Regions from separate parts of the Syntrophomonas sp. UBA1041 genome, predicted to be linked through region 3. Evidence: riboswitches for the same ligand, from Rfam matches in the RefSeq annotation. Region 3 holds a riboswitch; each other region holds the start of a gene.
The links. Region 3 has a riboswitch for molybdenum cofactor ahead of B2633_RS16080 (ABC transporter substrate-binding protein). Riboswitches for the same ligand answer to the same signal wherever they lie in the genome.
Positions count from the first base shown of each region.

Region 1: linked by a shared signal. The riboswitch ahead of fdnG (formate dehydrogenase-N subunit alpha) and the one ahead of B2633_RS16080 (ABC transporter substrate-binding protein) in region 3 are both predicted to bind molybdenum cofactor.
Region 2: linked by a shared signal. The riboswitch ahead of B2633_RS00720 (ABC transporter substrate-binding protein) and the one ahead of B2633_RS16080 (ABC transporter substrate-binding protein) in region 3 are both predicted to bind molybdenum cofactor.

Region 1 covers NZ_DCEA01000101.1:2,219-13,136, reverse strand. Annotated here, with positions in the region: gene B2633_RS14690 (substrate-binding domain-containing protein) at 1-95, opposite strand, end outside; gene B2633_RS14685 (formate dehydrogenase accessory protein FdhE domain-containing protein) at 536-1,309, opposite strand; gene B2633_RS14680 (formate dehydrogenase subunit gamma) at 1,323-1,982, opposite strand; gene B2633_RS14675 (4Fe-4S dicluster domain-containing protein) at 1,985-2,797, opposite strand; gene fdnG (formate dehydrogenase-N subunit alpha) at 2,800-5,832, opposite strand; molybdenum cofactor riboswitch at 6,005-6,125, opposite strand; gene B2633_RS14665 (molybdopterin molybdotransferase MoeA) at 6,389-7,627, shown strand; gene nuoF (NADH-quinone oxidoreductase subunit NuoF) at 7,771-8,994, opposite strand; gene nuoE (NADH-quinone oxidoreductase subunit NuoE) at 9,012-9,458, opposite strand; gene fdhF (formate dehydrogenase subunit alpha) at 9,582-10,918, opposite strand, start outside.
Region 2 covers NZ_DCEA01000003.1:35,679-46,596, reverse strand. Annotated here, with positions in the region: gene B2633_RS00750 (thiolase family protein) at 1-92, shown strand, start outside; gene B2633_RS00745 (3-hydroxyacyl-CoA dehydrogenase family protein) at 148-1,002, shown strand; gene B2633_RS00740 (enoyl-CoA hydratase/isomerase family protein) at 1,209-2,015, shown strand; gene B2633_RS00735 (class I SAM-dependent methyltransferase) at 2,265-3,029, opposite strand; gene B2633_RS00730 (ABC transporter ATP-binding protein) at 3,175-3,954, opposite strand; gene B2633_RS00725 (FecCD family ABC transporter permease) at 3,956-5,002, opposite strand; gene B2633_RS00720 (ABC transporter substrate-binding protein) at 5,090-6,169, opposite strand; molybdenum cofactor riboswitch at 6,248-6,366, opposite strand; gene B2633_RS00715 (class I SAM-dependent methyltransferase) at 6,540-7,376, opposite strand; gene B2633_RS00710 (ketopantoate reductase family protein) at 7,551-8,465, shown strand; gene B2633_RS00705 (Spo0E family sporulation regulatory protein-aspartic acid phosphatase) at 8,579-8,737, opposite strand; gene B2633_RS00700 (Spo0E family sporulation regulatory protein-aspartic acid phosphatase) at 9,431-9,583, opposite strand; gene B2633_RS00695 (YmaF family protein) at 9,848-10,219, shown strand; gene B2633_RS00690 (4Fe-4S dicluster domain-containing protein) at 10,489-10,918, shown strand, end outside.
Region 3 covers NZ_DCEA01000107.1:111,367-122,284, forward strand. Annotated here, with positions in the region: gene B2633_RS16055 (KamA family radical SAM protein) at 1-840, shown strand, start outside; gene asnS (asparagine--tRNA ligase) at 1,072-2,466, shown strand; gene B2633_RS16065 (ATP-binding protein) at 2,549-5,359, opposite strand; gene B2633_RS16070 (amino acid kinase family protein) at 5,618-6,457, opposite strand; gene B2633_RS16075 (hypothetical protein) at 6,488-6,706, opposite strand; molybdenum cofactor riboswitch at 6,911-7,033, shown strand; molybdenum cofactor riboswitch at 7,101-7,222, shown strand; gene B2633_RS16080 (ABC transporter substrate-binding protein) at 7,320-8,204, shown strand; gene B2633_RS16085 (ABC transporter permease) at 8,234-8,935, shown strand; gene B2633_RS16090 (ABC transporter ATP-binding protein) at 8,928-9,623, shown strand; gene B2633_RS16095 (ABC transporter substrate-binding protein) at 9,639-10,514, shown strand; gene B2633_RS16100 (BclA C-terminal domain-containing protein) at 10,613-10,918, opposite strand, start outside.

The sequences.
Region 1 (10,918 bases), on a different contig from region 3:
GCAGCTTCTTCTGGGGTAAGAGGCGGACGTTTAGTAATGGTTATTCGACTCCTTCCGCTTATCAGTAAATGTTCTCGCTTAACAGGATTGCTCATAGGGGTAGCAACTCATAAATCTATCATAATTCATTTTTGCCGATTTTTATTGTACTTTTAACATAACACCAGGGGAGAATCGTGTCAACTTACCTGGGGTTTTGAGATTTCATATATTCCCTTTATTGTTTTTTTTCCTATTTATTTTAAGAATTTGTAGTTACCGTTTCTTATTTAAAATGGCTATCTTTACTAAGTTTCGTTTGTCGCTACTAGTTTTCTCTTCTTTATAATTTTCATGTACGATCGTTGCCTTATCCTTAAAAAAAAGCTTCCCGCAAAAGCGGGAAGAAAAAGATTGGGATGTATGAAAAGCCTAAGCTTTTTCATCAATAATTATGGCACACAGTCTATAGCATCATGTTACCAGAGATACTATCAAGACTAGCCTTCGCTGCGATTAATTCCCCAATATATTAATTTCATATTATTTGGCTTAACTAGTTGATTTGATTATCTTTTCTAACCTGTTCTTCTATCCAGCGTTCGATTGCATAATTCAACGGAAGCGTTCTCATATCTTCCCAAAGATAATCCGCAGCATAAAGCATACGCCCATCGATTTCCTTGAAATATTGCCCACAAACCTGACAAACACCCATTTCAATTCCGGGAAACGCCTCGTTTTTGAGATAAAACAATTTCTTGGAATCTTCGCTTCCGCAATACATACATCCGGTTCGCTGTACAGGCCATTCAAAGTTGCATGTGTTACAGTGCATTACTCTTTTCCCGTCCGGTGCGGTCAGAACCGCCAAAGTCGATATTTCGCCGCAAACCGGACAAGCGGCTACATTTTTCTCCGGATTCTCTGATGCGCGGGGATTATACTTTTGCTCCGGTACTCCCTTTTCATTGACGGTCTGGCTGGCCAGTTTAGCTACACCATTAACCGCTATCTGGAGGCGTGTTGCCATTTCTGCTTCCATCATGTTGTTGCCTGACTTCAATTGCTCCCACATTTCCCACAAGTCTGAATCATTGATTTCTACTTTGGCAGAGAGATTTAATCTCTGCCAAAGCTCGATAATTGCACCTTGAGGTAAATCAACAATAGGTAAATATGGAGATTCTTCATTCAGGCTTAAACTAGCAAGCCAGTATGAACCACGTTCCTGCCGCCAGGCATCAACCTCTAGTTTGAGCTGACGATACTTCTGGTAGGCTTGTTCCATATTTTCCGCAACTACCAATTTGCTTTTTCCTGCAGCCATACAAATTCTCCTCTTATCCTTTCATGGTTTCTTTTGCCTCTTCGTTATACCATTTTTCATAGTGCTCATAAGCAAACTTGGCAGGAACCCAACCGGTGAAAATACCCTTTAGAGCCTGGTTTGAATCGGGATGAAGTATTCCCAGATATAAATGGGCAATCAAAAGGGCAGCCATAAAAAGTGCGCAGGCCGCATGTATAGGATACGCCCACTGTAGCAGCAAACTTGGACCTGAAGCAAACCACATAATATAGCCGCTGGTAACAATACAAAGTGTTCCCAGGATGGTAAACATAGAGTTCAGCTTTTCGCCGCCGTTAAACTTGCCCTGGGGCGGGAATGGTTTATGGCCGCCAAAGAATTCTATACCAAAATTCTTGGCATGATCGAAGTCGTCTTTACGGAAGTTAATTACGTCTTTAAACCAGCGCCGCATCTGGCGTGCGCCTTGTCCTTTGCCAATGAATCCTATTATCATACCTAACGTAAACAGCACAGCAACGACACGGTGAATATTTCGTGTAACTTGAATCCCGCCGAATACGTTCATAGCCGGCTGAAAAGCGTAGACGAGCACTCCCAGTCCGGTAAAAAGCAACAGCAAAAATGCAACGCCGTGACACCAGTGCACAAAACGCTCTCCCGCGGAAAAACGATATACCTCTTTTGCCATATCTACTTACCTCCTTCGTCGTGGGATGCCGCGATATTTTTCGCTCGGTTGGCATAATTGCCCCTTACTAAATTGACAATAACCCCACAAGTGATAGCTGCAGCCGAAGCGCCAATCGCTATACCACCCAGCGGATAAACTATATCTTTCCAAAGAGTCAAGGATATCGGTGTTGTAGGATTTAAAGGAAGCCCATAAGCATCCGGTCTATCCTGCAGCAGATAAACATAAGTCGTGCCGCCCATCAATTCATTGCCATACAGATGTGCTTTCGGATTGGTTAATTGAAGCTCTGCAACGCGGGCTTGGGCTTGGGGCATTATCTCATCATAATCGCCAAACTGTATCGCGCCGGGTTGGCAGGTTTGAGCACATGCCGGTTTCATACCGCTTTCAACGCGATCAATACAACCGGTGCATTTGTAAGCTTTATTAGCAGCTTCGTCAATCTTGGGAACGCCCCATGGGCAGTTCGCCGCACAATATCCGCAGCCAATGCATTTGTCTTTATCGATCAATGTATATCCCGATTCTGTCTTATAGATGGCCTGGGAAGAACAGGCCTTCATACAAGCTGGATCGGCGCAGTGGAAGCACTGGAGTTTCAGCATATTAAAACGCATTTTTTTATCTTTGTACTCTTCTCTGAACCTGACATAGGTCCAGGTATTGGGTGTAAAGTCAGCCTGGGTCTGATAACTGCTTATGCGTTGTGTCTTTTCAGCCGGAAGATCATTCCACGCTTTGCAGGCTACGGAACAGGCCTTGCACCCAGTACATAATGAGGTGTCAATAAAAACCATTTTTCTCGCCATCGTTAAGCCCTCCTTATGTTGACAAGACAGCATTTATACTCAGGAGTACCCGCTCCGGGATCGCATGCATTCATTGTCACATTATTAGTACTGGGGCCAGGACTCAAGCTGGCAAAGCCCCAGCTCCACGGCATACCGATGGTCTCCTGATCTTTACCGTTGATTTTAAGAGTCTGGATTCGGTCAGTCACCAGGGCACGCACTACTAACTTGCCACGGGCAGAGGATACTTCGACTTCATCCCCTTCTTTAACACCAATTTTATGGGCCAGGTTTTTGCTTATTTCAGCATAAGGCTCAGGCGCTATCTCATTCAGCCAGGGAATGTTGCGGGTAATCGCCCCGGCGCAGAAGTGCTCGACAACCCCATAGGAGGTAAGGACATAGGGATATTCATCCGGGTTGCCAAACTCTTTTGAAACAATCTTGGCGCAAGGATTGCTCTGCACCTCAGGATGCAGAAGATTGGCGGTCGGGCTTTCAATCGGCTCATAGAACTCCGGCATCGGTCCATCAACCGTCATACCTGCTCCACGAATCGGGACGACAGCCGCAGTACCTTCTGGCGCAACTGTACCACTCTTATAAGTAGCTGCGAATAAGCGTCCTACTCCTTCAGGATTCTGTTTGAACCCAATCTTTCCTTCCGGTGTATCAGGACCTTTGGTCTTGTCGACCACATCGGGTCCGTCATTGCCGACCCAGAGATTCTGGACGGGATCCCACCAGATCAGCTTGCGTTTGGAATCGACCGGCTGCCCTTGGGCATCGCAAGAAGCCCGGTTATAGAGAACGCGGATATTGCCCGGCCAGGCAAAAGCATAATCTTTATTCAGGCCCAGACCGGTGGGATCAGCATTGCCCCGGCGGTCTGCCAGGTTTTTGCCTTCCGGAGTTACCCCTGCATATACCCAGCATCCGGTGGAAACCGTGCCAATCGGTGCTGCCAGATATTCGCCTATCGCGGCAATAGGTTTGCCAGTAGTATCGTTATAGCCGCCGAGTTCCTGGAGGACTTTTAATGCGCTTGCTTCATGATCGCCATAATCCCAGTTGGCTTTTAAAATTGGTTCATCCTTGGGGTCATTGCTTCCGCTATAAAGGGCGCGAACTCTCTTGAAGATGTGGTCCAGCATATCCAAATCCGGGTGACAGTCATTGAGGGGTTTTAATGCCACTTCCTTCCACTGGACCAGGCGGGAAGAATTGGTCATGCTGCCGGCCTTTTCATAAACGAAGGCCGCCGGCAGGAAGATTACCTCGGTCGGAATCTTGGCCGGATTTAATCCTTCTTCTTTCCAGAACTGGGCGGTTTCGGTGTTAAATATGTCGGCCACTACCAGCATTTCCAGACTAGATAGGCCTCTAGCCACCAGTTTTCTGTCCGGGATGGAAACCGTGGAGTTGGAGCCCCAGTTGAGGAGAAGCTTAAACTGTCCTTCTTCCATTTTGCTGAAGAACTGGGGTTGAATAGGCATATTTGCTGGATTGTTCTTGGGCAGCCACTGATATCCGTATTCATTTTCGGCGGTAGCATTCGCGCCGAACCAGGCCTTGAGCAGGGCTACTATTGGTTTATACTGGACCGAGCCGTGTTTCGCAGCAAAATCATTCAAGGTCTTTTCTTGATTAGTAGGATAAGGGATATATCCAGGCAAGTTGGCGTTCAGGTTGGCCATATCGGTGGAACCCTGAACATTGGGCTCGCCGCGCAGGGCCTGGATGCCGCCACCGGCCTTGCCCACATTGCCCAGTAGCAATTGGATGATGGCGTAGCAACGAATACCCTGCACACCGGTGGTGTGCTGGGTCATGCCCAGGGCGTAGAAGATGTTGCCTGGTTTGGCTGCAGCGAAGGTGTCGGCTATCTGTTTTATTTTGGCAACCGGTATTCCGGTGATGTTTGAAGCTACTTCAAAGGTATATCTGGAATAATGGGTTTTGAGTTTCTGGAAAACACAATCCGGATCATCCAGGCTGTCTGCCTTTACCGGTTTACCCTCGGCATCCAGTTGATAGGCCCAGCTTGCATAATCATACTTCCTGGTTTCAGGGTTAAAACCGGAAAACATACCGTCTTTGAATCCAAAATCTTTGCTTATCTTATAAAGCGCATTGGTGAAATTCAAAACATAGAACTCATCATAAAGCCTATTCTCGATGTAATAATTGATCATTGCACCCAGGTAAGCAATATCGGTTCCGGGACGGATTTGGGCGAAGACATCCGCCTGGGAAGCGGTGCGCGTGAAGCGCGGGTCAACAACAATAACCTTGGCGCCTTTCGCCCGGGCGCGGTTAACCCATTTCATAGCAATGGGATGGCATTCCGCACAGTTGCTGCCTGCGATCAAGAAACATTCGGAGTTTTGCATATCCTGCCAGGAGTTGGTCATGGCGCCGCGTCCAAATGAAGGTGACAAACTAGCCACCGTGGGCGCGTGTCAGATACGGGCCTGGTGTTCGTGGAATGGTGTCCCGATCAGGCGGGCAAGTTTGGAAAGCAGGTAGCTTTCCTCATTATCAACCTCGGCCGAACCTATCATACAAATGCCTTCCGCCCGATTCACGGTAACGGTTTCTTTGGCTCCGGTCTTGGCATTCGTAATCTCCTCGGTGCTCGTCCAGGTCTTATCTCTGACTTCCTTGATTTTCTTGGCAATACGATCATAAGCTTCTTCCCAGGTAATATCCACGAATTCGTCAGAACCCGGAGCACGATAAAGCGGATTTTTCGGACGTTCCGGAGAATAGGCCACCTGCGCCAGGCTTGCCGCCTTGGGGCAAAGGGTACCTTCGTTGATGGGATTGTCCGGGTTCCCATCAAGGTGGACCAGTTTTCCATCCTTAATATGCAGGAGAAGCCCGCATCCACCTGAGCAGAAGTGACAGATGCTGGGTATCTTTGTGCACCCTGCCAGCTTCAGTGCGTGCCCGTGTGCGGCAGTTGCTTCCAAGTCAAACCCCAAGCCGGAAGCAACCGCGGCAACGGAGAGACCTGAAAGCTTCAGGAAACCACGACGAGTAAATTTCATAACCAATCTCTACCTCCCTTAAAAACTACTACTACCAGCAGATACTCTTTTTGCCAGAGTACCTGATTGCATTTATGGGATAAGCAAAAATGCCTCCAGCAAAGGCCAGGGGCATAAAAAAATATTTTTGGATTTTATGCCCATTATGGCCCAGCAAGTACTACCTGCTTTGAACCAGGCTTTTTAGGCTCCTTTCCAAAAATACGGGGAGGCACAATCGTTTCCAACTATACCCAGAGGCCTAGAAACCATGGCTTTGCTTTAGGTCTAAAGGCTTGGAGCTATACAATTGTCTTAATCATACGCCAACCATACACAGAATAATACACCGTATGCTATATACATCCAACTATCTCAAACACAATATAACATAATGCTATTATTTTGTCACTAAAAAAATTAAACATAATTATTTCATATTAAGCCTAACAATTTACTATAATGGATGTATAATAAATAAAGAAATATATACTGAGGGTTTTAAAACATCGGGGGATATATTTCACCTCTTTATAGAACAAAAAAGGAAATGCGCGATAAATGAGGTAGGTTATTTATGAGTAGACTACAGTTGGTTAATGATAAGATATTAGAAGCTGTTAGTTTAGATAAAGCTGTTGATATAAGCTGTGAAAGCATTCAAGCCCTGGACACCGAGTACCTGCACATCGATAATGCCTATATGCGGGTGGCCGCGGATAATATAGCCAGCTTTATTGATATACCCAATTTTGACCGTTCGGCAATGGATGGCTATACGATTGGCAAGACTGATCTTAAAAGACTGCAAACCGGACGATCGTTGCGTTTGAGAGTAGCTTCTATTATCGGAGCTGGTTCAATTGAAAACAGGCCAACAAGGCCCGGGGAAACCTGTAGAATTATGACCGGGGCTTTGCTTCCAGAGGGCAGCGTTGCCGTTATCAAACAAGAGGACGTTGAGATAATAAATGAAAACTATATAATTGTCAGCATCAGGCCGCGGCGGGGTGAAAATATACGAAGAGCCGGCCACGAATTGATGGCTGGAGATAGAGTTGCCGCCAAAGGGCAGGTTTTAAAAGCGGAAATCCTGGAAAGAATAGCCGCCTGTGGCATAGAAAGGGTGCCGGTATACAAAGTGCCTCGTGTATATATTATAGACACGGGAAATGAGTTGCTTTTACCCGGGTCCCCCATCAAAACAGGATGCATATATTGCAGCAACCGGAGCCTATTAGCATGCAAAATAAACAGCAGCAGAGCTTTACCGTCGCTGTCGCCTTCTGTAATTAATGATGACCTGCACACCATTATAGCTGCAATAAAAAAGGCGGCACGGGTCTCTGATATGATAATAATCAGCGGGGGGACCGGCAACGGCCTTTTCGACTTGGTTCGCAACGCGTTCGAGTATTTGAATGCCCAGCTTCTTTTCAAAGGTATAAACGTCTTTCCCGGCAAAAATACTTCGGCCGCCCTTCTTGATGGCAAACTTATTTTCAATCTGTCCGGCAGCCCCTCTGCAGCCGGAATATTGTTTGAAGCTCTGGTAAAACCGGCCCTGCTTAAGTTAAAAGGAGAGTTATTGTATAAAGGTGATTGGTTTAATATAGAGCTGGCCAGTCCCATTGAACATTTAAAGTCGGGGCGCAGCCTGCACCGAGGAGAAATGATTATTGAACAGGGCCATGCCTACGCCCTGCCGGTAAACCGAAAAGATATTAATACGGGAAATATTCCTTTACTGTTAGATGTACATAAAAGGTCGGGGGAAGAACCCGTCATGGTTAAAGCTAAATTAATCGTAGATTAAGACACAAGCATCAGCGCTCCTTACCCCTCACTCCTCACTTTTCTCATTAATCATTTTTATTGCCCGAACTTATAGCACAAGATTGTGTACCGGGGGTTTATGGCCCCCGGTACATAATAAACATAATCTGGGATTATAGAGCATTAATTAAACTTGGCTGTATAATCGTTTCTAAAATGCTTTAAGGTTGTTAGCACTGGAGCCGGAGCCGCCTGTCCCAAACCACACAAGCAGGCTTTGGACATAACGCTTCCCAGTCTCTCCATAAAGTCTAGATCGCCGGCAACTGCTCCGCCGTTTTTCACCCGGTGCAGCATTTCATGCATGCGCTGAGTTCCCTCCCGGCAGGGGGTGCACTTGCCGCACGATTCATGAGCAAAGAACTTGCTTATGCGATCAATTACATCGACTATATCCCGGGTCTCATCCATTACGAAGAAGGCTCCTGACCCCAGGGTAGCGCCAATGGCTGACATGGAATCGAAGTCGATCGGGGTATCGAGCAGTGATTCGGGTATGAATCCGCCAGATGTTCCTCCTATTTGCACCGCCTTGAACTTTTTGCCACCGGCAATTCCTCCGCCAAAATCGTTCAATACCTGGCGGATGGTGGTGTTAGTAGGCACTTCAATAACAGTGCGGTTGACAATATCTCCCGTCAAGGTCATGACTTTGGTTCCTGGATAGCCCGCCGCGCCAATGCCTTTGTACCAATCCGCGCCCTTGTCAACAATGGCGGGAATATTGGCAAAGGTTTCTACATTGTTGACAATAGTGGGCTTGCCCCACAAGCCGATAACCGGTGGAAATGGGGGCTTGAAGCGGGGTTCACCCCGGTGCCCTTCTATAGACTCAATAAGCGCGCTTTCTTCCCCACACACATAGGCCCCGGCTCCCATGCGCACTTCGATATTGAAGTCTCCCAGGAGGCCCTTTTCACTGGCCTGGGCTATGGCTTTATCGAGGATTTCCACAACGTAGGGATACTCGCCCCGGCAGTAGATATAGCCCTTATTGGCTCCTATTGCATACCCGCAAATAGCCATCCCTTCCAGGACGCTCTGCGGGTCATTCTCCATGATGATCCGGTCTTTATAAGTTCCCGGCTCACCCTCATCGGCATTGCAAATAACGTATTTCTGATCGGCCTTTACGCCGTAGGAAAAACTCCATTTCATACCAGTGTTAAATCCGGCGCCGCCACGGCCCCGTAATCCTGACTTCTTAACCTCTTCAATCAGATCTGGCTGGCTCATGCTCTTAGCTTTGGCTAAGGCTTGATATCCGCCCACCTGGGTGTAACTATCGATGTTCAACGGATCAACTTTGCCGTAATTGCGCAGTACTATGCGCATTTCCTCGGCCATTTTTTACCCTCCCTTCTTTACTTGTACTCTGCGAGGATAGCAGCAACCTTATCAGCTGTTACATCCCCATACGGTTGACTGTTGATTGTTATAACCGGTGTGGCCTGGCACTGCCCTACACACTCGGCAAATTCCAGAGTGAATTTGCCATCAGGGGTGGTTTCCCCCATTTTGATACCCAGTTCCTTTTCCAGAGCAGCCACAACCTTATCAGCACCCGCGATATGGCAGGGTGCGCTTTCACAAATACGAATGACATTTTTGCCCCGGGGGCCAACCTGCAAATAGGAATAAAAAGTAGCAACTCCGTAGGCCTTGGCCTTGGGCATATCAAACACTTGAGCCGCATAAACCACCGCGTCCTCAGGGATGTAGCTGTATTCTTTTTGCACTGCATGATATGCTTCGATAATACCGCCGGGAACTTCTTTATAGGCGCTGATAATTTCTCTGTAATCTGCCATTGCTTATTCACCTCCAACCTTATTGGGTTTGGACTAGATTCTATTTACATACAAATATTAACGTCTTTTTGCGGATGATTTTGGCAAAACCATCTCGAACGCGGCCGCTGTTTAACTGGCCTCCTATACCTTTTCGAGCTTTACAGCACACACTTTATATTCACCGGTTCCAGTAATCGGATCCAGGTGATGGCTGGTTAGGGCATTGGTCGGGGTAGCATTATAATGGAAAGACATCCATATCACCCCTGGCAACACTCTATCGGTTACTTTGATTTGAGTTATCGCTTCCCCACGACGGGAGGTGACTTTAACCTGGCCGCCAGTTACCACGCCCAATTTATCAGCATCAACCGGGTTGAGTTCCGACATCTCCTTGTTCCAAATGCTGCTGATGCCTTTGGAATACGGAGTGGTTACATTATAATGCTGCAGTATTCTGCCGGTGGAGAGTAGGAACGGGTATTCGGCATCGGGTATTTCACCTGGCGGTATATGCTCGGAAGGCTGGAACAGACCGAGACCGCGGGTAAATTTGCCAACATGCAGAACCGGGGTACCAGGATGGTCTAAGCTGGGGCATGGCCACTGCAGGCTGTTCTCCTGGTCTATTCTCTCAAAATTGATGCCCGCCATGGAGGGCGACAGGGAAGCCATCTCATCCCATATCTCCTTGGGGCTGTTATAATTCAAGGGATAGCCCATAGCAACAAACATCTGACAGATAGTCTGCCAGTTGGCCTGACCGGGGATAGGTTCAATTGCCTTGCGAACCCTTTGGACGCGCCGCTCGGTATTGGTGAAGGTACCATCACACTCGGCAAAACTGGCCGCCGGCAGAATTACATCCGCATAAGCGGCAGTCTCAGTAAGGAACAGTTCATGAACCACCAGGAATTCCAGTTTTTCTAAAGCACCTCTGATGTGATTGGCATCCGGATCGGTCAAAACCGGATTTTCGCCCAGAATATACATGGCTTTCACTTTGCCTTCATGAGCCGCTTCAAACATTTCCGGAATCTTGAGACCTACTTTGGGTGACAGGCTCGCTTCCCAGGCCTTTTCATGTTTTTCCCGTACTGCATCCACACCTACGGCCTGGTAGCCTGAATACACATTGGGCAGTGCGCCCATATCGCAGGCGCCCTGAACGTTGTTCTGGCCGCGCTGCGGGCAGACTCCGGTTCCCGGGCGGCCCAGGTGTCCGGTCAGCATAGCCAGGTTGGCACAGCTCATAACATTACGGGTTCCGCAGATATGCTCGGTAATACCCAGGGTGTAGAATAACATGGCCTTATCGGTGGTAGCATAGAGGCGGGCCACGGCGTACAGATCATCCACTGAGATGCCGGTAAGCTCGGAAACCCGTTCCGGAGTGTAGGGCTCCACAATAGCCTTGAGTTCTTCATAGTTCTCGGTGCGTTCTTCTATGAATGTCTTGTCTTCAAGGCCTTCCTTGA
Region 2 (10,918 bases), on a different contig from region 3:
ATGAGATGCGCCGCAGCAAGAAACAGTTCGGATGCGCCACCCTCTGCGCAGGGGGCGGGCCGGCTATGGCCACCATCATCGAAGCATTGTAAATGTTGGGGGGCGATGGCTGGCATCGCCCCCATGATTAAGAAGGAGGCAGTCAATATGAGTATTTCCAAAATCGGCGTCGTGGGAGCCGGAACCATGGGCAACGGCATAGCACAGGTCGCGGCTCAGTCGGGGCTCAAGGTCATACTGGCGGACATCGATCAGGCATTTATAGACAAAGGCTTGATAAACATGGTCAAGAACTGGGATAAGGATCTGAAAAAAGGCAAGATCAGTGAAGAACAGAAAGCCGGGTTTATCGGCAATATCGCCACTTCTACCGATAAATCCGCTCTGCAAGACTGCGACCTGGTGGTCGAGGTGATCATCGAGAATATCGATATCAAGAAGCAGCTATTTAAAGAACTCAATGAAATCTGCGCGGCCCAAACCATCATCGCCACCAATACCTCGGGATTCAGCATCACTGAGATAGCGGCCGCCAGCGGCAGGCCGGACAGAGTGGTGGGGACTCATTTCTTCAATCCCGTGCCGGTCATGCGTCTGGTGGAGGTGATCCCCGGAAGCGAAACCAGCCGGGAGACCGTCGAGACCGCCATGGAATTCTGCAAGATCATCGGCAAAACCGCCATCGAGGCCAAAGAAGCCCCCGGTTTCATCGTCAACCGGCTCCTGGTACCCTATCTGAATGACGCCTGCCATGCCTATCAGGAAGGTGTGGCTTCGGCAAAAGACATTGACGAGGCCATGAAGTTGGGAGCCAATATGCCCATAGGGCCGCTGGCTTTGTGCGACCTGGTAGGGATTGATGTGCTTTTAATGGTGACCGAGTATTTCTTCAAGGAATTCGGCGATCCCAAGTTCCGCCCCTCGTTGGCCATGAAACAGAAGGTCCGCGCCGGGCACCTGGGAGTGAAGAGCGGCAAGGGCTTCTATGATTACAGCAAGTGAGGAAATATGCACTTAGTGTAATACCGATAATAGGGCCCGGCTTTATGCGACCTGATAGTAGATGTCTTGTTGATAATGCCTGAGTATTTTTTAAAAGAATTCGGCGCTCCCAAGTTCGGCCCCGCGTTGGTCATGTAACAGCAGGCCCGCGCCGGGCACCCGGCGGTAAGAGCGGCCCGGGCTTCTATGATGGGCAGGAGGGAAAGATGATTGAATTAAAAGAAGGTGAGGATATGAATTTTGAGACCTTAAAATATGAACAGCAGGATCATATCGGGATATTAACCTTAAACCGCCCCGAGGCATTGAATGCCCTCAATGACAGGTTGATCGGGGAACTGGATCAGGCTATGGATAGGGTTTGCCATGATGAAACAGTAAAGGTCTTGATCATCACCGGCGGTGAAAAGGTATTCGCTGCCGGCGGAGACATCAAGGCCATGCTGAAGTGCGATCCCCAGATGGCCAGGGAATATGTAAAGCCTATCCATAAGGTTTTCAGGAAGATAGAGGAGCTGCCCAAGCCCACTATCGCGGCGATTAACGGCTTCGTTTTGGGAGGCGGGGTAGAGCTGACTCTGGTGTGTGATTTTCGCGTTGCCGCGGATAACGCCAAGTTCGGCTTCCCGGAAATTAATCTGGGGATTTTCCCGGCAGCAGGCGGCAGCCAGCGCTTGCCGCGCTTGATCGGCATGAGCCGGGCTAAAGAACTCATGTTTACCGGGGATGCCATAGATGCCGGCCGGGCTTTTCAAATCGGGCTGGTCAACCAGGTGGTACCCTCCGGAGAAGTGATGGATGCCGCCTTGAAACTGGCTGCAAAGCTCAGCAAGAAATCGCCCCTGACCATGGCAACATTAAAATCGTCGCTGCACAGCATTTTAAATTCCGGCCAGAATACCGGGCTGGAGATGGAACTGGAGAAATTCTGTTTCCTGTTCGCCTCCCATGACCAAAAAGAAGGCATGCAGGCTTTCCTGGATAAGAGAAAACCTGAGTTTACGGGGAAGTAGACTGAACGAGTGACGAGGAAACAGGCGGGCGTTTTGTTCGCCAAACGATGGTGATGCAAGCGAACGGTTCTTGACTTTCGCATTTGGCGAAAGTCAAGAACCACCTGCATCCTTCTAAAGCGCAATATATAGGGACTCGGGATTTAGAGAGACACCACTGTTAAATGACTATGAAAGTGCCAATAGGTGGCGGTTGGAGCAGTAAATTACGATGATAGACGCTGTTGACAGATCAACTGCTCAATGTGATTATTCTTCTTTTATCCCCACCACCCGTATCCTTTTATAATCCACGATCCATTGGCCGTCTTGCAGCGTACTGTCTCTGAGCTGGTCTTTTATCTGCCCAAAGATCATCTGCTTCTGATCCGCGGTATAGTTCTTGAACAACAGATCGGCGAACATATCCAGCCAGTTGCTCAGCCCATTTTCCCCGTCTTCCAGAATGGTGGGCCTGACGAAATAACGGGCGTAGGTTACACAAAAGCCATGCTCTTCCATTAAACTGGTGTATTCGCCGATGCTGGGATAATACCAGGGGAGGTCTGCATCGCTGACGGGGTGTCCCATCTCCCGCAAACATTTCATAACCGCCCGGGTAACATTATTGACGTTGCCTCGTCCGCCGAATTCGGCGACAAAGCGCCCCTTCTTTTTTAGGGCTTGCCAGATACCGGCCAGGGCCTTTTCCGGTTCTTTGATCCAGTGCAATACCGCGTTGGAGAAAACGGCGTCATAGCGTTCATAAATATTCAAAGAGCAGGCATCGCCGGGCCGGAACTGGATATCCGGGTACTTCTCCCGGGCTCGTGCCACCATTTCCTTTGACGCGTCCAATCCTTCCACTGTGGCGCCGGATTGCTTTATAAGATGGCTTAAATCGCCGGTGCCGCAGCCCAGATCCAGGATGAGTTCACCACTTTGCGGCTGCAAGAGTTCGATCAAATCTTCTCCCAGTTTGGATACAAAGGCATGTTTTTCATCATACAGATCAGGATTCCACTCTTTTACCATTTACTGATACCCCCGTAAACTGATGCTCTTTAATTCTTCATTATGGGCATCTAATTCCCGGTTGGTCAAGCCGAACCTGCGCAAGCAGGGGGGTGACTATGAACGACAGCCAAGCAAAAAATACTTGCCCAGGACTTTCACTGTACTATAGACTTTCAGGGAGGCAGGCCACCCGCGAAATCTCATTTACATAGACGATTTGCAGCCTGGTGCCGTACAATTCGCTCAGTCGTTCCTGTTGCAGAATCTGCTCAACGCTGCCGGTTTCCATATACCCGCTACGGGAGAGAACTCCTGCGATCCCCCCCAGGAGGATGGGATGGTCAGGATTGTGGGTGGTCATTATTACGGCATAGTCCTTATCGGCCAGGTTTTTTATCAAACGAAGAGCCCGTAGCTGATTGCCGTAATCCAATGCTGAGGTGGGCTCATCAAACAAAATGATTTCGGGCTGCTGCACGATGGCTCTGGCTATGCACACCAGCTGCAGTTCCCCACCGCTGATTTGGTTCACCGACTTGTTGGCGAGATGGGAGAGGTTCATCATAGCGATGGTTTCATCAACCAGCTTATAGTCCGGCTTCCGGGGCCGGCTGAACATTCCCAGGTGCGGGGTGCGCCCCATAACGACAAATTCACGTACCGAGTAGCCGTAGGAAAAATAGATGCTCTGAGGCAGATAGGCTATCTTCTGGGCGACTTGATGGGCAGACATGCGGCTCATATCTTTTCCCTGCAGCATAATTTGCCCGTGGCTTAAGGGACGGATGCGGGCCAGGCAGTTCAGCAGTGTCGATTTCCCACAGCCATTAGGCCCCAGGATAGTGAATAGATCTCCCTTGTCGATGCTGAAACTGACATCCTTAAATATGGTGCGATGACCTTCATAGGCGAAGGCAACTTCTTTGACTTCCAGCAATGCCATATTAAATCGCCCCCCGTTGTTTGATCAGTATCCAGGCGAAAAAAGGGGCGCCGATAAATCCGGTGAGAATGCCCAGGGGCAGTTCTCCTCCGGTCAGGGTTCGGGCAACAGTGTCGATGAGTATCAGAAAGCCCGCGCTCATGAGGGTGGCAGTAGGCAGCAGCCGGACATTGTCACTGCCCACTATCATACGGGCTATATGGGGCATTATCAGTCCGATCCACCCCACCGTGCCACTCAAGCATACCGCGCAGGCAGTCAACAAGGTGGAACAAGTAATGGCCACTCCGCGTTCAAAACGCAGATTCACCCCAAGAGTTCGGGCTTGTTCCTCGCCCAGGGAGAGGATATTGATACGCCAGCGCATGGCCAGTAAAACCAGGCCGGTAAGAATCATTATGGGGGCGGTGGCAAACAAGTTCTCATAGGTAACCTTGGCGATGCTCCCCAATTGCCAGTAAACCATGTCCGCCAACTCGGTCTCAGTGTCGGCAATGTATTTCATCAGGCCTAACAAGGCCATCATAAACCCGCTGATGATGACACCCGACAGAACCAGGGCGATGGTCGATTTACTGCGCATCAAGGTAGGGATAGCCAGGGCCATGCTGACCGCTGTGATACCGCCGCAGAAAGCGAACAGCTGAATCTCGGTATTGCCTAAGCCCAGCAAAATGGCTGCGGCGGCGCCCACACAGGCCCCGGATGAGACCCCCAGTATATCCGGGGATACCAGAGGATTTTCAAACATGCCCTGGTAGGTAGCTCCGGAAAGAGCCAAGGCCCCACCCACCAGAATTGCTGCCAATATTCGGGGCAGGCGCAGATTCATGACCACGTTGTGCATGGTCTGAGTCCAGGTTGGGTCCACGGGGAATACATAGGATCCTAAAATGCGGACTACCTGCTCATAGCTGACATAATAGCGACCCAGACAAAGCGCCGCTATAGACAGGATAAAGACCGCCAGACACAGCAGGAGCAGCACTCCGGCGAGAGGCCGCTGATGGCGGGGTGTTTTGCTTTCAATCACACTGGTGCTATTCATGACATAATCCTTTTGCATCAATCTGCAAGGCGGCAGAGCCGCCGCCCTGCCACCTAAGTGCTTTATGGAGATCGGGATAGGGTTTTGCTATAGCCCGGTGGGTGAATTCTTGCCTGCCAGAATGGCATCGGCATATTCACTGGAAAGATCGTAGCTTAGAAAGTTCTTGTAGAAATCTATGGTCATCTGCTTCATATCCACACCGTCAAACTTGTCGGGATACAGGGTCTTAGCCATCCACACTACCTGTAGAGCCGATTCGGACCCGAAGCGATCCCACTGGAAAGTACCCTGAGGAACTCGATAGACATGCTTTGCCTTGATGGCCTTCAAATCTGCCAGGTTGGAATCTTCCATCAGGGCTTTATAAGCGCTGGCCTGGTTCAGGCCGCCTATCACGATATAATCAGGATCTAGCTTGAGCAGCTGCTCAGGGGTGATCTCTTTGTTCATACCCTGAAATAGTTCAGCAGTTGCAAGCTTCCCACCGCCCATGTTGATCCACTCTTCCTGCATGGTTCCCGATCCGCCGGTAGAATAAGCTGTCTTGCCGGCCTGCCCGTCAAGATAATAAACCGTTGGTTTATCTTCAGCTCTGACATCGGCCAGGCGATCCTGGACAAGTTTGATATTGCCATCCAGGTAGCTTACATAAGCCTGAGCCCGGGTGACCGCATTTCCGCCGAGTGCTTCACCGGTCTTCAGAACCGATTCCTTAAGAGCCTGGTAATTATTGAACATCATGTACATAGTTGTCAGACCCGCATTGCGGAAAGCCTCAGCGTCATTAGCGTTGGCGGTGATTACCAGGTCCGGCTTCAAGGCCAGCAGTTCTTCGGCGTTTACCGTGGAACCGCTGCCAAAGCCCGGTTTCTCTTTGATAGCAGGATTTACGTACTGCATCCAGGTAAAGCTCTCAGTCTTGAGAATATTGAAATAGGCAGGCTGTTTGGCTGTTGCGCCAAGAGTTATCATGATCTGGTTGCTGGAAGGCCAGCAGTTGGCTACGGTATTGACCTCGGCGGGCAGTTTCACTTCAACCCCGGCCATATCCACTATTGAGCGCTGGGGAGCGGTTGAGGCGGGTTGAGGCGCCTTGCCGCAGCCTGCGGCCATCGTCATCACAGCGATGACTAACATCATAGAAACGAACCATTTTCTCCTCATTTATGTACCCCCAATCGAAATTATATTTCATCAAAAAGATAGGCATGCGCCATAAGAACACATGCCTATCTTATTGATAAACGGTTATAATGGCCTTCTTCTCAAACACGGAAAGCTTGCCGATTTCCCAACAAACTCATCGGTTTTGGCCCATGGGCTCAGCCTTTAGGAACCAAAACTCGAAGTCCCAGATATTCTATTCGATTGGTACCCGCATTGCATAATTTGTCAGAAGTATAAGCTAATCACTCTGGATAACTAAATAACTAACAAAATTCTACCATATTCTCTGAGAAACCTAAATGTAAGAATTTCATGTATTTCCCGGGCTGCTGAAATGCGTAATGCGAATAATTCCGGCCTGGGCCGACTAAACATTCAGGGGTTTAGGCTCCCACCACATTATATAAGTTTTGGTTTCGATGCGGAAAGTGCAGCTGCCGTCAGGATTATCAAGCAGCCATTTATCGACATTGCTGCGGAAAATGTGCTCGTTCTCGGGCGGAAATTCGCATAATACCCTGAGATCATCGTAGGCTTCGAGCCGCGACCCATAACTGCCAGTAAAACCATCTGTGACTACCTTTAGTGATGGATCGATACCCAGGTCGTAGAGGATATTGAAGGTGAGGTTATAACCCAGCATGCGGTTCATGGGGGGCAGTGGCTTCACCTCTTCAGATGCTCCGATAAACAAGCTGTCCCGAGCATGTTTGAGGCTGGGGCTTTGAGCGAAACTCAGTACGAATACATATTTCCTGGCTGCCCCATTTAGCTTGACGAGATCGTGTAAACCCGCTGATCGGGAGGCGATAACCACATCATGCTGTTCCAGATTGTCCCCGATAATAGCATCATCCCAGTTAAGCAAGCGGGTATACAAATTGTCCACTCCGGCCAGCCGGGCGTTGCCTTCGCATACTTCCAGCATCTGTGGAGCGACATCCAGCGCTGTAACCCGGGCGACTTTCTGGGCTACCGGGATTGCCAACCTTCCCGGACCGCATCCTATATCGAGAACCGTGTCTTCGGGTTCCAGAATAAAAGTCTCCACCTGGCTTTTGGTATATTCCTTCTCCAACTGAACCATCTTGTTGTACATGACTGCGGTCTGGCCCCACATTTTTGCGGGGTCGCTGTTCATTCGTTCATATGCCGGACCGAAGCTTAGCTTCTGCAGTGCTTCCCAGTTAACAAGTCCCTTCATAATAAATCCCGCTCCCTTATTTTTAAAAACTAACTTCTACAAAAAATTACATAATTCCTTTTGAACAAAAGGAAGCAACGGAGACGACACTTTTGCTTCATCTCTTGCCCCTAGCGGATTAATGTAGTTAATTGGTATCATTAAAGGAAATTTGACGACACTGCGGAGGACAATATGAAATATCTTGTAATCGGAGCCGGAGGTACGGGCGGAAGCATTGGGGCCTTCATGACCGAAGCGGGCAAAGATGTCGCCGTCATTGACAGGGGGCAGCACCTGGAGGCTATTCGGGAACACGGTCTGAAAATGGAGACCACCCGCAAAGGGAATTACACAGTCTATCCCATGAAAGCCAGTGACATGCATCATTACCGGGAGCAGCCCGATGTGATATTCATCTGTGTGAAAGGTTATTCGCTGCTGGATACCATCCCTTTTATAAATAGGGTCGCCCACCGAGATACGGTAGTGATCCCCTTGCTTAATATTTATGGCACCGGCGGGAGGCTGCAGGCCATGCTGCCGGAAATCCTGGTGACGGATGGATGCATTTATATAGCCGCTGAGATCAAAAGGCCGGGCGCCATCCTGCAGGCCGGCGACATTTTCCGGGTGGTATACGGAGTGAGAAACTCCGATGAGTACCGGCCGGCGCTTGAAGATGTGGCTAGAGATCTGGAGGAAAGCGGCCTCACCGCCCTGATATCGGATAACATCCAAAGGGACGCCCTGCAGAAATTCTCTTATGTATCCCCGATGGCGGCTTGCGGAGCCTATTATGATATCGATGCCGGAGAAATGCAGAAGGAGGGGCGGGTCAGGGATGCCTTTATCACCTTGATGCGGGAAATCGATACCCTGGCCGAGGCCATGGGCATTCACTTCAGCGTGGACATCGTTAAGACCAATCTGCAGATTCTTGATAATCTGTCACCCAAGGCCTCTACTTCGATGCAGAGGGATTTAAAGCAGGGTAAGGATTCGGAAATAGACGGGCTGATATTTGAAGTGGTGCGTATGGGCCGGCAATATGGGGTGCCGGTTACCACTTATGCCATGATCGCCCGCAGTTTCGGATTCAAAGACTAGTTAAGCAACAAAGACATCTTTGTGAATAAATGTCTATGAGGCCGGAGGCACGGGACGGCGACAATTGGGGACGGTCCTTTTTGCCACCGTCCCCAGTTGTCAACCCTGGCTATTTACTCTTTTCTCTCTTCCGGGTGAACTCGATAATACTGGATGATAAGGTCGTCTAGCTGCTTGCTCAACCTGATAACGTCGGGATGCTTTAATCCTTTCTCTTCCCCCAGTTTAGTCAGCTTTAAGCGTAAGTCTTCTATTTTTGTAATGATATCCATGATCAATTCCCCTTTGTACCATAAGCAAATTGTCCGACTAACAATACGCAGCAGGTTAGAACCCCTTGCAGGATCGGACAATATATCCAGTTTGATACCAATACGCTATGGATTTTATTTAAATGGATCTCCGACCTTCGGAAGGATATAGCATTTAAGCCCGGCAGACTAAACACTAAAATAGTCGGCAGGATCTCAAGGTTATTTTGAGTTACTCATTGAACTCAATATTTACCGGGGTTTTAAAGATAAGCCTTGATTTGTCGATGTGCCATATAATGCGATAATTACTTCTTCCCAATAAACGTTAAAAGTGTCTTCGTACTAGTAATTCAATAAAACCAATGTTGTCGGCATGTTATGGACAAATTCCATTGAGCGCTTCCTTAAATTCAGCATAGCATTTTTCCCGGCTTTTCAATTCTAACTTACCGCTGTCCACATATCAATATGTCTTATATTTATTAAATATTGCGTCAATTTCCAAGATTTGTCTCTGAGTTGTGGCGTTTTCGACAATAGAACCTGCTTAATCGCAAAAGCAAGCCTTTACAATGGGTATTCACTGCAAATCTTAGCTTCCTGCTATTTCCAGTATTCAGCAAAAAAGACTTATTTCCTGCAATGGTATTTGCTTTTTTCTTCCGGTCACTCCCATATATGAAAATATATGGGATGTCAAAGGAGCCGCCGTCAGACAGGCCGGAAGTTGTCCCGATAATATTCGGTAATAAGTACATCTAATCGTTCACTAAGTTCACTGATGAAGGGATCTTGCAGTCCTTTCTCTACAACCAGCCTATCAAGTTTGCAACGCAGATCTTCAATTCGTTGCGCCAGATCCATAACTGTCTCCTCCTAATCAAACTGGATTGATTTTTATATCGCGTAACATATAGTAAAAATTTAGCAATCCGCCTGTCATTATTTCGACAAACGCAGGTGACAGGGGAAGCGCTTTAAAAAATGAGATGAAAAAGAACTCTGAATTCTTTGATCAAGTCATTTCCAGTAATCTATAATGCGATCGCTTTGCCCTGTGTAACACCCAGGAATAATTATCCATATGATATACCAATTAATTGGAAGGAGGTATCTCATTTGCCAAAAATTAAAATCCATGCCGCCAAGAATGATTGTATACCGGATCATTGTGAGCGGGAATGCGAAGCAATTCAGACTCATGTTCACGAATTCGCTGGAAGCACTACATTAGAGGGTGCTATTCTCCATAACCACAGGTTCGCGGGCGTTACCAGTGAAGCGATTCCGTACAGAAAAAGCCATGTCCACGCCATTCTGGTCAACACTGATTTCTTCTTCAATCATTACCATGAAATCGGGATAAGAACGGGTCCGGCAATTTATATCGATCACGATAAGCATATTCACTTTGTAGAGGGTGAAACTACCACCAACTTCGGCCATGACCACGATTTCCAGTTTACCACATTCATTGAAGATCCTCTGTTAGTTGATTAGATTAGCTCCCCCAAACCGCCCATCATTAGATAATAAGGATGGGCGTAATTTTTGGGGCTAAAGGCTAGTAGGGAGGCAAGCGCGACAAAAGAGAGTAAAGCATGGGAAGGCGTAAGTGGGATGCTTTCCAACCCCATTTACTCAGTCTCGTATCCATGCCTTTCCCGGAGACCTGCGTCCGTCACCTTCCCCCGCTCCCGTCGCTGGTACAAGAAAAATTCGGTTTTGTGTTACTATTATTGAGTACGAACTGTATAGGAGGTTATTTTATGGGGCACATAATTCACTCCAAAGACGAGGTCTATCGTGCTTTGGCGGTACGCCTCAATAAAAATCCGGTGGGAGCGCCGATAAACGACACCCTGATGGCAATTTTGCAGCGCCTTTATACCGAAGGCGAGGCTATGATAGGAAGCAAGTTCCCGATGATTCCGGTAAGTATCGAAAAAATCGCGGGTATTACCGGTATGGATATGGAACGATTGAAACCAATACTGGATGGCATGGCTGAACGGGGACTGGTGATGGACTTGCCCCGTAAGGATACGTTTTACTATATGCTGACACCGATGGTTGTCGGCTTTTTTGAGTATACTTTCATGCGGGCCGGCAGGGAAGCTGATATGAAGGAACTGGCCAAGCTTTTCAGCAGCTATTTTGATAATAAAGAGGTTCAGACTGAGTTCGCCGGGCGGGACA
Region 3 (10,918 bases):
GGGGGCAGCCTGGATCCCATGAATGAAGCCTTGACTTCACCAGCGCCATGCGTTACCCGCAGATACCCCGACCGGCTGATCATCAATGTCACCAACCAGTGTGCCATGTACTGCCGTCATTGCCAGAGAAGGCGCAATATCGGGGAACATGATCTGCATGCCTGCAGGGAAGACATCGCCAGAGCGGTTGAATATGTGGCCCAAAACAGAGAGGTCAGAGATGTGCTTATTACCGGCGGGGATGCCCTCTTGCTGAGCGACCGCATGCTTGATATGCTGTTGAACAAACTCTATCATCTGCCTCATGTGGAAATCATCCGTATCGGAACCAGAACTCCGGTTACTCTGCCGCAGCGCATTACTCCGGAACTCTGTGATATTATCCGTAAGTATCCGCCTATTTATATTAATACTCAGTTCAATCACCCTCTGGAAATCACCCCGGAATCCAAACAGGCCTGCGACCGATTGGCCGAGGCCGGGGCTATTCTGGGCAACCAGGCCGTACTGTTGCGCGGCATCAATGACAGACCCTATATTATGCGCAGGCTAAACCATAAATTGCTTAAGATCCGGGTTAGACCTTATTACATCTTCCATGCCAAAGACGTCAAGGGCACCAGGCATTTTCAGACCACCATCCAGGAGGGCATGGACATCATTGCCTCACTGCGCGGGCATACCTCCGGTATGGCGGTGCCTACCTATATAGTCAACGCCCCGGGCGGCCTGGGCAAAATCCCGCTTATGCCCAACCACATCATGCATATGGACGCTGACAAAGCGGTATTGATGACCTGGGAAGGCAATATCGTAGAGATCTCCAACAAAAAAGCCTGAAACAGCTGATTAATAAGCTGAAAACGGCCTGCGCAGCTTAGCGCAGGCCGTTTCCCTGCTCTAACTGCGGCATTATGAGGGTTTGGTATTGTGAGGCAGACCCTGCCGGTCATTTTGCCCGGGCCGTTACCGCGTCTGCCTTTTGGGGGTTTTAAAATCCAGGAGATAAGTCATAATAAAGGATAAATGGAAATGTCATTCCAGTCTATATTGATACAGGGGGTTAATGCCATGGAGAAAGTGATCATCAGACAGCTGATGCGGGAGACCGAGAGGCTGGCCGGTCAGGAAGTGGAGGTCAGCGGATGGGTGCGCAGCAACCGCAGTCAAAAGAACTTTGGCTTTATCGCCCTGCATGACGGCACCCATTTCAATACCGTTCAGGTGGTTTACGAAAAGGACGCTTCGGCCAATTTTGATGCCGTGGCCCGAATTCGGGCCGGCTGCGCGGTTACCGCCCGTGGAATCATGGTGTTGACTCCACAGGCCAAACAGCCTTTCGAAATAAAGGCCCATGAAGTGGTTCTGGAAGGCGATGCCCCCGAGGACTATCCCATACAGCCCAAACGCCACACCCGGGAGTTCCTGCGCGAGATGGCTCACCTGCGACCCCGTACCAACCTGTTTGCGGCGGTTTTCCGTATCCGCTCCCTGGCCGCATATGCCATTCACGAGTTTTTCCAGAAACGCGGTTTTGTCTACGTACACACCCCCATCATAACCGCCAGTGATGCTGAAGGCGCCGGAGAGATGTTCAGGGTAAGCACACTGCCGGCTTCAAAACCGCCGCTCACTGAATCCGGGGAGGTGGATTTCAGTCAGGATTTCTTCGCCCGCAAAACCAGCCTCACCGTCAGCGGGCAGTTAGAAGCCGAGGCTTTCGCCCTGGCCTTTCACGATGTTTATACTTTCGGCCCCACCTTCCGGGCTGAGAACTCCAACACCGCCAGACATGCCGCTGAGTTCTGGATGATCGAGCCGGAGATGGCCTTCGCCGATCTGAGCGATGATATGCGCCTGGCTGAAGCCATGGTGAAATATGTCATCGGCTTCATACTGGAGAATGCTCCTGACGAGATGCAGTTCTGCTATCAATTCGTTGATAAGGAGCTGGAGGAGCGGCTTTTGGGACTATTAAACCAGCAGTTCGCCCGGGTAAGTTACACTGAAGCGGTAAATCTTTTGACCAAAGCGGGGCAGAAATTTGACTATCCGGTGGCCTGGGGACATGACCTGCAGACCGAGCACGAGCGCTATCTGACCGAAAAGGTGTTTAACAAACCGGTATTTGTAACCGGCTACCCCAAAGATATCAAGGCCTTCTATATGCGCCAAAATGATGACGGCAAGACCGTGGCGGCTATGGATCTTCTGGTCCCCGGGGTGGGGGAATTGATCGGCGGCAGCCAGAGGGAAGAGCGCGAAGACTTTTTGGCCCGGCGCATGGAAGAGCTTAACATGGATCCCCGGGAACTGTGGTGGTACCTGGATCTGCGCAAATACGGCGGGGTCAAACACGCCGGCTTCGGCCTGGGCTTCGAACGGCTCATCATGTACCTCACCGGGGTCGCCAACATCCGCGATGTCATTCCTTTCCCCCGCACCGTCCGCTCCTGCGAATTCTAAGCAAAATGTCACGGGGACGGGGTTTTTCTAGGTTAAAAATGGGAACGGACCCATTGTCAACCCCGTCTCCGCGGTATAGTCTTTATTCAGCTGCGATACTGGTCCACATGTCCGGGGGCTGCCCGGGAAAATTCTTGTAGCGGATCTCTCCGTGCCGGGGCTTGATATTGGCCTGGCAGGATTCTGAGCGATAATTTTGCGCCCAGATGTGACAAATAGGAATCTTAAGTGCTTCTGCCCTGGCCACCACTTGGGCGGTTACCGAGGAATATTTCTGGCGGTTGCCATCCCAGACCACGATGATAACATTGCTATGCTCGGCGATAAACTGCCCCGCTTTGAGGTAAGCAAGACGCCGGGTCGGAGTTGGCGGCATCTCTATCACTTCTATAGCCCGGTTGTTGATCCAGTACTCATACTCGCTGCGCAGCTCGGCCCCGGCCGGATCATGGCGGTAATCTTCGCTAGCGCCGAAAGTTTCCAAATATCTCTGCATAGAAAAGGGGAGTACCGCGATGAGGCGGGCCGCTTCATCTTTTAGCAGCGCACCTGCTACCAGGCGGTCAGCCCCGGCTGCCAGGGGAGAAAATACGGTCAGATAATGGGCCGGGAATTGCCTTTCTATGAAAGCGATCACCCTGTCGATAGACCGGCTGAGAATGCCGATCTCCTCGGGATCCAGGTTAACATGCCCGGTGATGCCTATGCGCAGCAGCTCACGGCGGCCAAGTTTGGTGAGATCGTTGAACTCCTTCATATTGACATGCATTTCCACAATATGATCAGGGGGCAGGCTGGATAACTCGTACTTGCGCTTGTCCGCCAGGCTGCTCATCTTGAGCAGATTCTCCAGGGAGCGCGCTCCGTGCCAGTAACGGCTAACCAGTAAAAAGGCATCCAGCACACTTGGCTCGATTTCAAACTGCCCGTTTATCTTGAGATGAGCGGCGTTGGTCTCCAGGTACTGGCGAAGGATAAAGGCCCGGCGGATGACATAGAGGCGGTCTTCTACCGAATTGGGATTGCCGTTGATGCCTTTGATATTGATGAAAGCCCTTAAACGGCTGATGAAATCCGGTTTTTTGGCGGCTCTATCCTCAGCGTTGTCTCCGGAGCGAAATTCTTCAAAGGAATGGCGGGTTGCCCCGGCAAAGACAAAAATGCCGCCCCCCAGGGGATGTGATAAGCCTTCATAAGTGAATTCACCGTCCTGCATGGGAGCCAGAAAATAGCGCAGCCATCCCAGGGGAAGGCCTTCGCAGGGAGTGTCAAATTCATCCCAGAAGACCAGGGGCATTTTCCCCTTGAGATTTAAATCGCGCACCTGATGGAAGGCGTTCTGCAGCTCGGCGGGGGAGTCGAATTGCGACAGGTTGAAGGTTAGCTGCGCCTTTTCACCAATACCCAGCCCGCGGGCGATTTCTTTAATGACAAAGGATTTGCCCGAACCGGGCGGGCCAAACACCGCTACGCAAAGCGGGGTTTCCGGGTTCTTGAGCTGGAAGTATTCGCGCATGGCATTATTCACCCCGCGCACCCCTTCTATTTCCTGCCGGTCGGCACTGCTCCAGCCCCCGATGATTTCCACAGGAACACCTTGCAGGGCCTGTTGGGGGCCGTAAACCACCACGTTTTTGGCACAATCGTGCACGGAGCCGATGCATTCGGTATCCTTTGAACAGCCCGGGTTGTAATTTATTAACAGGTCATCTTCCAGTATCGTCCAGCGTCCCGGTTTTAATAAAGCGGAGCGGGCTTCATCCACAAACACCCCCAGGTCTGATATCGCGGACCAATGCGGCTGCCCCATGCTGCCAAAGCGGTCGCGGCTCAGCTCCCGGAAAGCGGAAGCGATGGTTTGATAGGGAAATTGCAGATGCTTATGCTGCTCCCACTCTACCACTTCATAACCTTCGATTTGCAGCAGACGGGCCAGTTCAATCCCCAACCGGGAGGCCTTTATCCAGTCTGTCGCCGCCGTATTTGCGGCCCAGCTAGCGGCCAGGGCTCCTAGGATGCAGGTATTATCGCCAATGATTTGTCCGGGATACAGTGCGGCAAAGTGACCTTCTTGTCCATTGCGGTCAAAGATCAGGGTATGGTAATCCCGTCCCACCACGACCGCCCCGCTCAAACCGATGGGGACTATTACCTGCTGGTATTTGATGGTGCTCCGGTCGGCATCCAGAAAAGGTCCGTGAGGGCTTAGAACCGCACCGACCACTTCCTCCAGGACTTTTTCCCAGGAAAGGGAAATGCTGACCTTAACCGCACAGGCGCGCAGGTCGCTTAATGAGCTGAGAATGATGGTGCGGTCCTCCAAGCCTAGTTCCGCGATGCGATTCAGCAGGGGATTGGCCTGACCATCATAATATTGACCCAGCTTGATAATCAACTGTGCCGGAAGCAGGCCGCTGTTTTGGCTCTCCAGGCTCAGTGCTTCAGGCCAGCCTTCTTCACAATGACGAAACCCCAGGCCGCTGTCTTGAATCAACAGCAGGTCCGGGTTGCCCTGAAGCCGGGCAGTCTGATAATCCCATTTAGCCGGCTCAAATTCATGCCATTTCCAAAGGCGATAAGCGCTGCGATGGCCGGATGAATTGAAAAATTCTTTCCACAAGGTCCAGGAGGTGGTGACCTGCCGGTCTTTGGGACGGTTGAGCAGGTTCTCAGCCAAGGGGGCGCCTTCCACAGCCGCGATTTGCTCCGGGATCATGGCCTTCAGAACCTGTCGTACCAGGGCAAAACCCCCCGGCTGCGAACTGAGCCGCACCCGGTCATCTTCTTTGTGGCGCTGCCAGTAATAAACCCCGCCGCGCACGGTAATATCTTCATTATGTATGCGGAACCAGTCTACTGTAGGATCTCCGCAAACCTGAATCAAAGGTTTCATCATTCACCCTCCCCGTTTCTACAAAGCTTGAATAAGTAGGGCCTATTCAGAATAGAACCCCAGAAAACCCTGAGTTTTTATCGGAACGGGACTCTTCAACAGTCAAAACCTCAACAAAAAGGTCTTTCCACCACGATGCCGGGATGGAAAGACCACACTTTACCAAGGTGGACAAAGCCCTAGTTCGAAATCATATTTCATTATACCATAATGTGGCGGCATGAAGAAGAAAGCCGGGATTTAAGGTATGTGACAGCACTAGTTCTCTTCGTCGTTGTAAATGATAGTGCCTACATGTTCGCCTTTCAAAGCCCGGGTTATATTGCCGGGTTTCAGGCCATTGACAATATGTATTTCTTTGACGCTGCGCGAGCGGGTCAGCATATCCAAAACCGTCCACTCCACCACCAGGTCATCCAGTTTCATGGCCTGTAATTCCCGGGCGCCGATACGGGGGATAAATTTCGCCTCAGGGTATAATTTGGGGTTATCCTCATAGAGGCCGTCAACATCTTTGATATAGATGCACTGTCGGGCGCCGATCACCTCGGAAAGCAGGTAAGCCCCTACATCGGTGCGGTTGGGGGGCAGACTGCCTTGGGCAGGGAGGTGCTCCCAGTATCCGTAAGGGGGCATGCCGTGAATGACGGGGATGCATCCCTGCGAGAAATAAGCCGCCAGTTTGGGTATATCGTCGTGCCCGACCTTTATTCCTCCATGAGGCATCAAGAGGGTGGAGAGCATCAGGGCGTTTTGCTCGGAGACGCTCTGCCCCAGTTTGGCTATAACCCCGGTGGGCATGCCCAATTCCATGGCGATGGAATAGACATGGCGGGAGCGGGTGCCGCCGCCGGTGGATATAATCATCTTGTGTTCAGGCGCGTTGGCCACAATTTCCTGCAGGATGGGCAACACCGCTTTGGCGCCCATGTCAGTGATGCTTTGCCCGCCGATTTTTATTACACTCACCTGCGGCAGGGCCCGGAATTGCTCCTTCTGCTCCAGACCCTGCAAAAAGCTCTTGCTGACCAGGGACTCACCCATTAATTTGCTTTTGACGTGCAGTCTCTTACTGTCTCTTTCCCGTATCAGTGCCACAGCCTAATCCGCCTTTCCCCAGTTTTATTACTAATCTTCATCGATGTCTGCTTCTTCATCCTTGCCGGATTCCAGATAGATTATCTCAGCACCCAATGCTGCGGCCATCTGCTCGAGTTCCATGCGCCGGATGTGCTTGGCATGCAGCCTCAAATCCATTCCAGCTACACCAACCACAACAAAACGGGGCTTCTTCTCGCCCTCTTGGACCTTGCGGCGTTCGCGCACAAAAATTTTCCCTTTTGACATAAAACCCCATCCTTTCTTTCAAGTTTGTCCTAGGTTAAGTATAAGCGAATGTTGGGTTATTTAACCACATTTTCACAGTAAGTCAGAACCCATTACCTTCCATAAATAAGATTGGGATTATACATGTTTGCCACTATGGCGTATAAACGGAAAATTTGGAAAAATAGCAGGAAAAAGTCTTCCTTTGCCGAAAGTTAGTATAACATTGAATATTTTCTCCGATCCTGACCACCTGCAGCTGATGGTGAGTATGGAGGGCAGGACGATGGGTGCAGATGGAAACGACTGCGCCTCCCGCATTTGGAAAGGAGAGTAACTGGGTCTGACTTAAGAGCCGAATCTGCTTTATTTGCGGGTTCGGCTTTATGTTTCGGCTGAAACTGCATACATACCTATAAAAATCTAGCTCCGATCCTGGTCACCTGCAGCTGATGGTAAGTATGGAGGGCAGGACAATGGGGGCAGATGGAAACGACTGCGCCTCCCGCATTGGAAAGGAGAGTGATGATCAATCCCCGGGGTCGAAACTGCTCATGGCGGGTTTGACCTTTTTGTATATGCGTATGGAGGACAGCTATAGCCTTAGAAATGTAATATTAGGGAGGGACTATTAATGTTGTCGAAAAAAAGGTTTTTACCCCTGGCTATTCTATTAATATTCATATTAAGCATTGTAGGCTGTGCTCAGCAACAGCCGCAGCAGCAAGCGCCCCCAGCTGCTGAACAGACCAAGGATGTCATTTTGGCCACTACTACCAGTACACAGGACAGCGGCCTGTTGGATGTCTTGGTTCCGGAGTTTGAAAAGAAGACCGGATATGTGGTTAAAACTGTTGCGGTCGGGACCGGAGCAGCAATAACTATGGGCCAGAAGGGCGAAGCCGATGTGCTGCTGACGCATGCACCTTCTCAGGAGAAACCGATAGTGGATAACGGCGAAGCCATCAATTACCAGCTGGTTATGCATAACGATTTTATCATCGTCGGACCGGAGAGCGATCCCGCGCAGATAAAGGGAACTGCGACCGCTGCCGAGGCTTTCAAGAAAATCAATGAAAAAGGCGCCCTGTTTATCTCTCGCGGTGATAATTCCGGAACCCACACTATGGAGAAGAATCTATGGAAAGCTGCCGGAATAACCCCCACCGTGAGTGACAAATATCAGGAAACCGGCCAGGGCATGGGACAGACCCTTACCGTAGCCCAGCAGAAGGAAGGCTATACTCTGACCGACCGCGCCACCTACCTGGCTCAGAAGAAGAACCTCAGTCTGGCGATACTGGTGGAAGGCGAAAAAGCTCTGTTGAATATCTATCATGTCATGCAGGTCAACCCCGAGAAGTTCCCCAAAGTCAATGCGGCTGGCGCCAAGGCTTTTGTCGAGTTCATGATAGCGCCTGACACCCAGAAGATTATCTCGGAATTCAAGGTGGCAGAATACGGGCAGCCTCTGTTCTATGCTGATGCCGGCAAGAATGAGGCGGATCTCGGTAAATAAACCATTAATTCATAGCTTGGGGTGATCATGTGGAACTGATCTGGCAAGGTCTGGTCAAGGCATTTCAGATGCTGTTCGCCTTGGATCCGGAAGTATTGGAGGTTACCTGGCTTACCCTCAAGGTATCGGGAACAGCCACCCTGGTAAGCGTTTTAATCGGTGTTCCCCTGGGAGCCATTTTAGCCCTGGGTCGGTTCCCTGGTCGCAATTTTCTTGTCAGTCTGGCTAATTTCGGCATGGGCCTGCCGCCAGTAGTGGTAGGATTATGGGTCAGTATATTTTTATGGCGGTCAGGCCCTTTTGGGGATTTGAATATCATTTATACCCCTCTGGCGATCATCATCGCCCAGGCGGTGATTGCCTCTCCGATAGTGGTCAGTTTTACCCTGGCGGCGATTCAGCAGATCAATCCCCGGTTGCGGATGCAATTACTGGCACTAGGCGCCAACCGCCTGCAGATGTTATGGAGCCTGGTCAAGGAAGCCAAGTTGGGACTGCTGGCTGCTGTCATGGCTGGTTTTGGAGGAGTGGTGTCCGAGGTTGGCGCTTCCATGATGGTGGGCGGCAATATTAAAGGCCAGACCAGGGTGTTGACAACGGCTACGGTTATGGAGGTCAACAAAGGCAACTTCGATGTGGCCATCGCCTTAAGCATTATTCTGCTTCTGCTGGCCTACGGCGTTACCGCGCTCTTGACTATCTTGCAGCAATGGAGAAGCAACAATGGATAAGGTCATCGAAATCAAAGCTATGACCCTGGTATTAGGCCGGCGAACCATCCTGAATATCCCTTATTTTTCCCTGGAAGACGGGCAGTCCATCAGCCTGATGGGACCCAATGGCGCCGGGAAAAGCAGTCTGATGCTGATTATGGCGGCGTTGTTGGAACCGACTACGGGCACAATCACCTGGTTCGGCAAAAAGGGCAAAGATCAAACCCTTTTGGATTTGCGGCGCAGAATGGCAATGGTTTTCCAAAAGCCCATGATGCTCGATTTGAGTGTGATGGAGAATGTGGAATTAGGTCTCAAATTCCGCCATATGAGTCGCAAACAGCGGGAGAGACAGGTGAAACCCTGGCTGGAAAGGCTGGGCATAGCTCATCTGGCCAGACAACGGGCCAGGTCGCTTTCCGGGGGAGAGGCCCAGCGGGTGGCTATCGCGCAGGCTTTGGTCTTGCAGCCGGAGATCATATTGCTGGATGAACCCTTCAGCAATTTGGACAAAGAAACCCGCAATGAATTCAAGCAGGACATCGGCAGACTCTTAAAAGAGCAGAAGATAACCACTGTCATGGTGACCCATCATATCAGGGAGGCCATGGATCTGACTGACATCATCTATTACATGGAAGACGGGGAGATCGTGAGCCGGCAAGCAGTAGCCGACTGTACGGTCAATGATAAATTCAGAATGTGAGAGGAGTATGAAAGTGTGAAGAGGCACAGGCATATAGCTTTGTTGCTGGTGGTTTTGCTGGCGGTCGGGTGTTTTGCCCTGCCGGGATGCAGCCAGCAGCAGCCCGCTCCGGTCAAAGAAGTCAAACAGGTGTTTTTATCCAGTACTATCGGCCCGATCGATGCCGGCATCATAGGCGCTCTTGAGGATGCTTATGAACAACAAACCGGAGTAAGGGTTCGTCATGTTGGAGCCGGAACCAGTGCGGCGCTCAAGATTGCAGAGGGTGGCAGCGTGGATTTAGTAGTGGTTCATGCCAAAGCCCTGGAAGAAAAATTCGTTGCTGACGGTTATGGCACCGAGAGAGTCGATTTCATGTACAATGATTTCGTCATCGTTGGTCCGGCCGAGGATCCTGCCGGAATTAAGGGCGAAAAATCAGCCACTGCGGCTCTCAAAAAAATTGCCGACAGCAAATCGCTGTTTATCAGTCGGGGCGACAAATCCGGCACCAATGTAAAGGAAATCGAGGTTTGGGATGCGGCCGGCATCAAGCCTAGCGGAGAATGGTATCGCATCTATGAAAAAGGGGCCAGCGGCAATGTCCCCACCCTGCTCTACACCGATGAACAAAAGGCCTATACCCTTATGGACCGGGCTACTTATATCACCACTAAGGATAAGATCAAGTTGCAGGTATTAGTTGAAAATGATGAGTTGCTGCTCAACTACATCACCCTGATACCGGTCAATCCGGCCAAATTCCCCAACATCAACGCGGAAGGGGCCCAAGACTTTATCGCCTGGCTAGTTTCAGCCGAAGGTCAGAAGATCGTCAAGGAGTTCGGCAAAGACAAGTATGGCGAACCCTTGTTTTTCCCCAACTCTCCCGAAGGCAAAAAACTGCAATAACCGATATTGCTCCCAGAAAAGACCGGGCCGGCATAGCCCCCGGTCTTTTTGCATGATATTTACTATTCTTGAGGTACAGAGCTGATCAGGCCATGATGTTAATCCACTTTCAATATTAATACATAGGCGGTTGTGAAGGGGCCTTGCCTCAGTGTTGCGGGGCTGGGGAGGGTGTTTACATTGCGGATGGTTACTCCGTCATTTGCATTTAGCGTTAATAAGGTTGAACCATGTATGGTTTGACCGGCAGAATTGAATCGCGACCTGACCATGCCATTCACTACCACCGCCCAATCCTGAGGGTTGTTCTGCGCCGTATAAACCGCAAAAGAAATATTATATGTCCCTGCCGCAGCGACTTCTATGTTGGATGTGCCGGGTGCGTGGGTGATGCCCATTAAAGG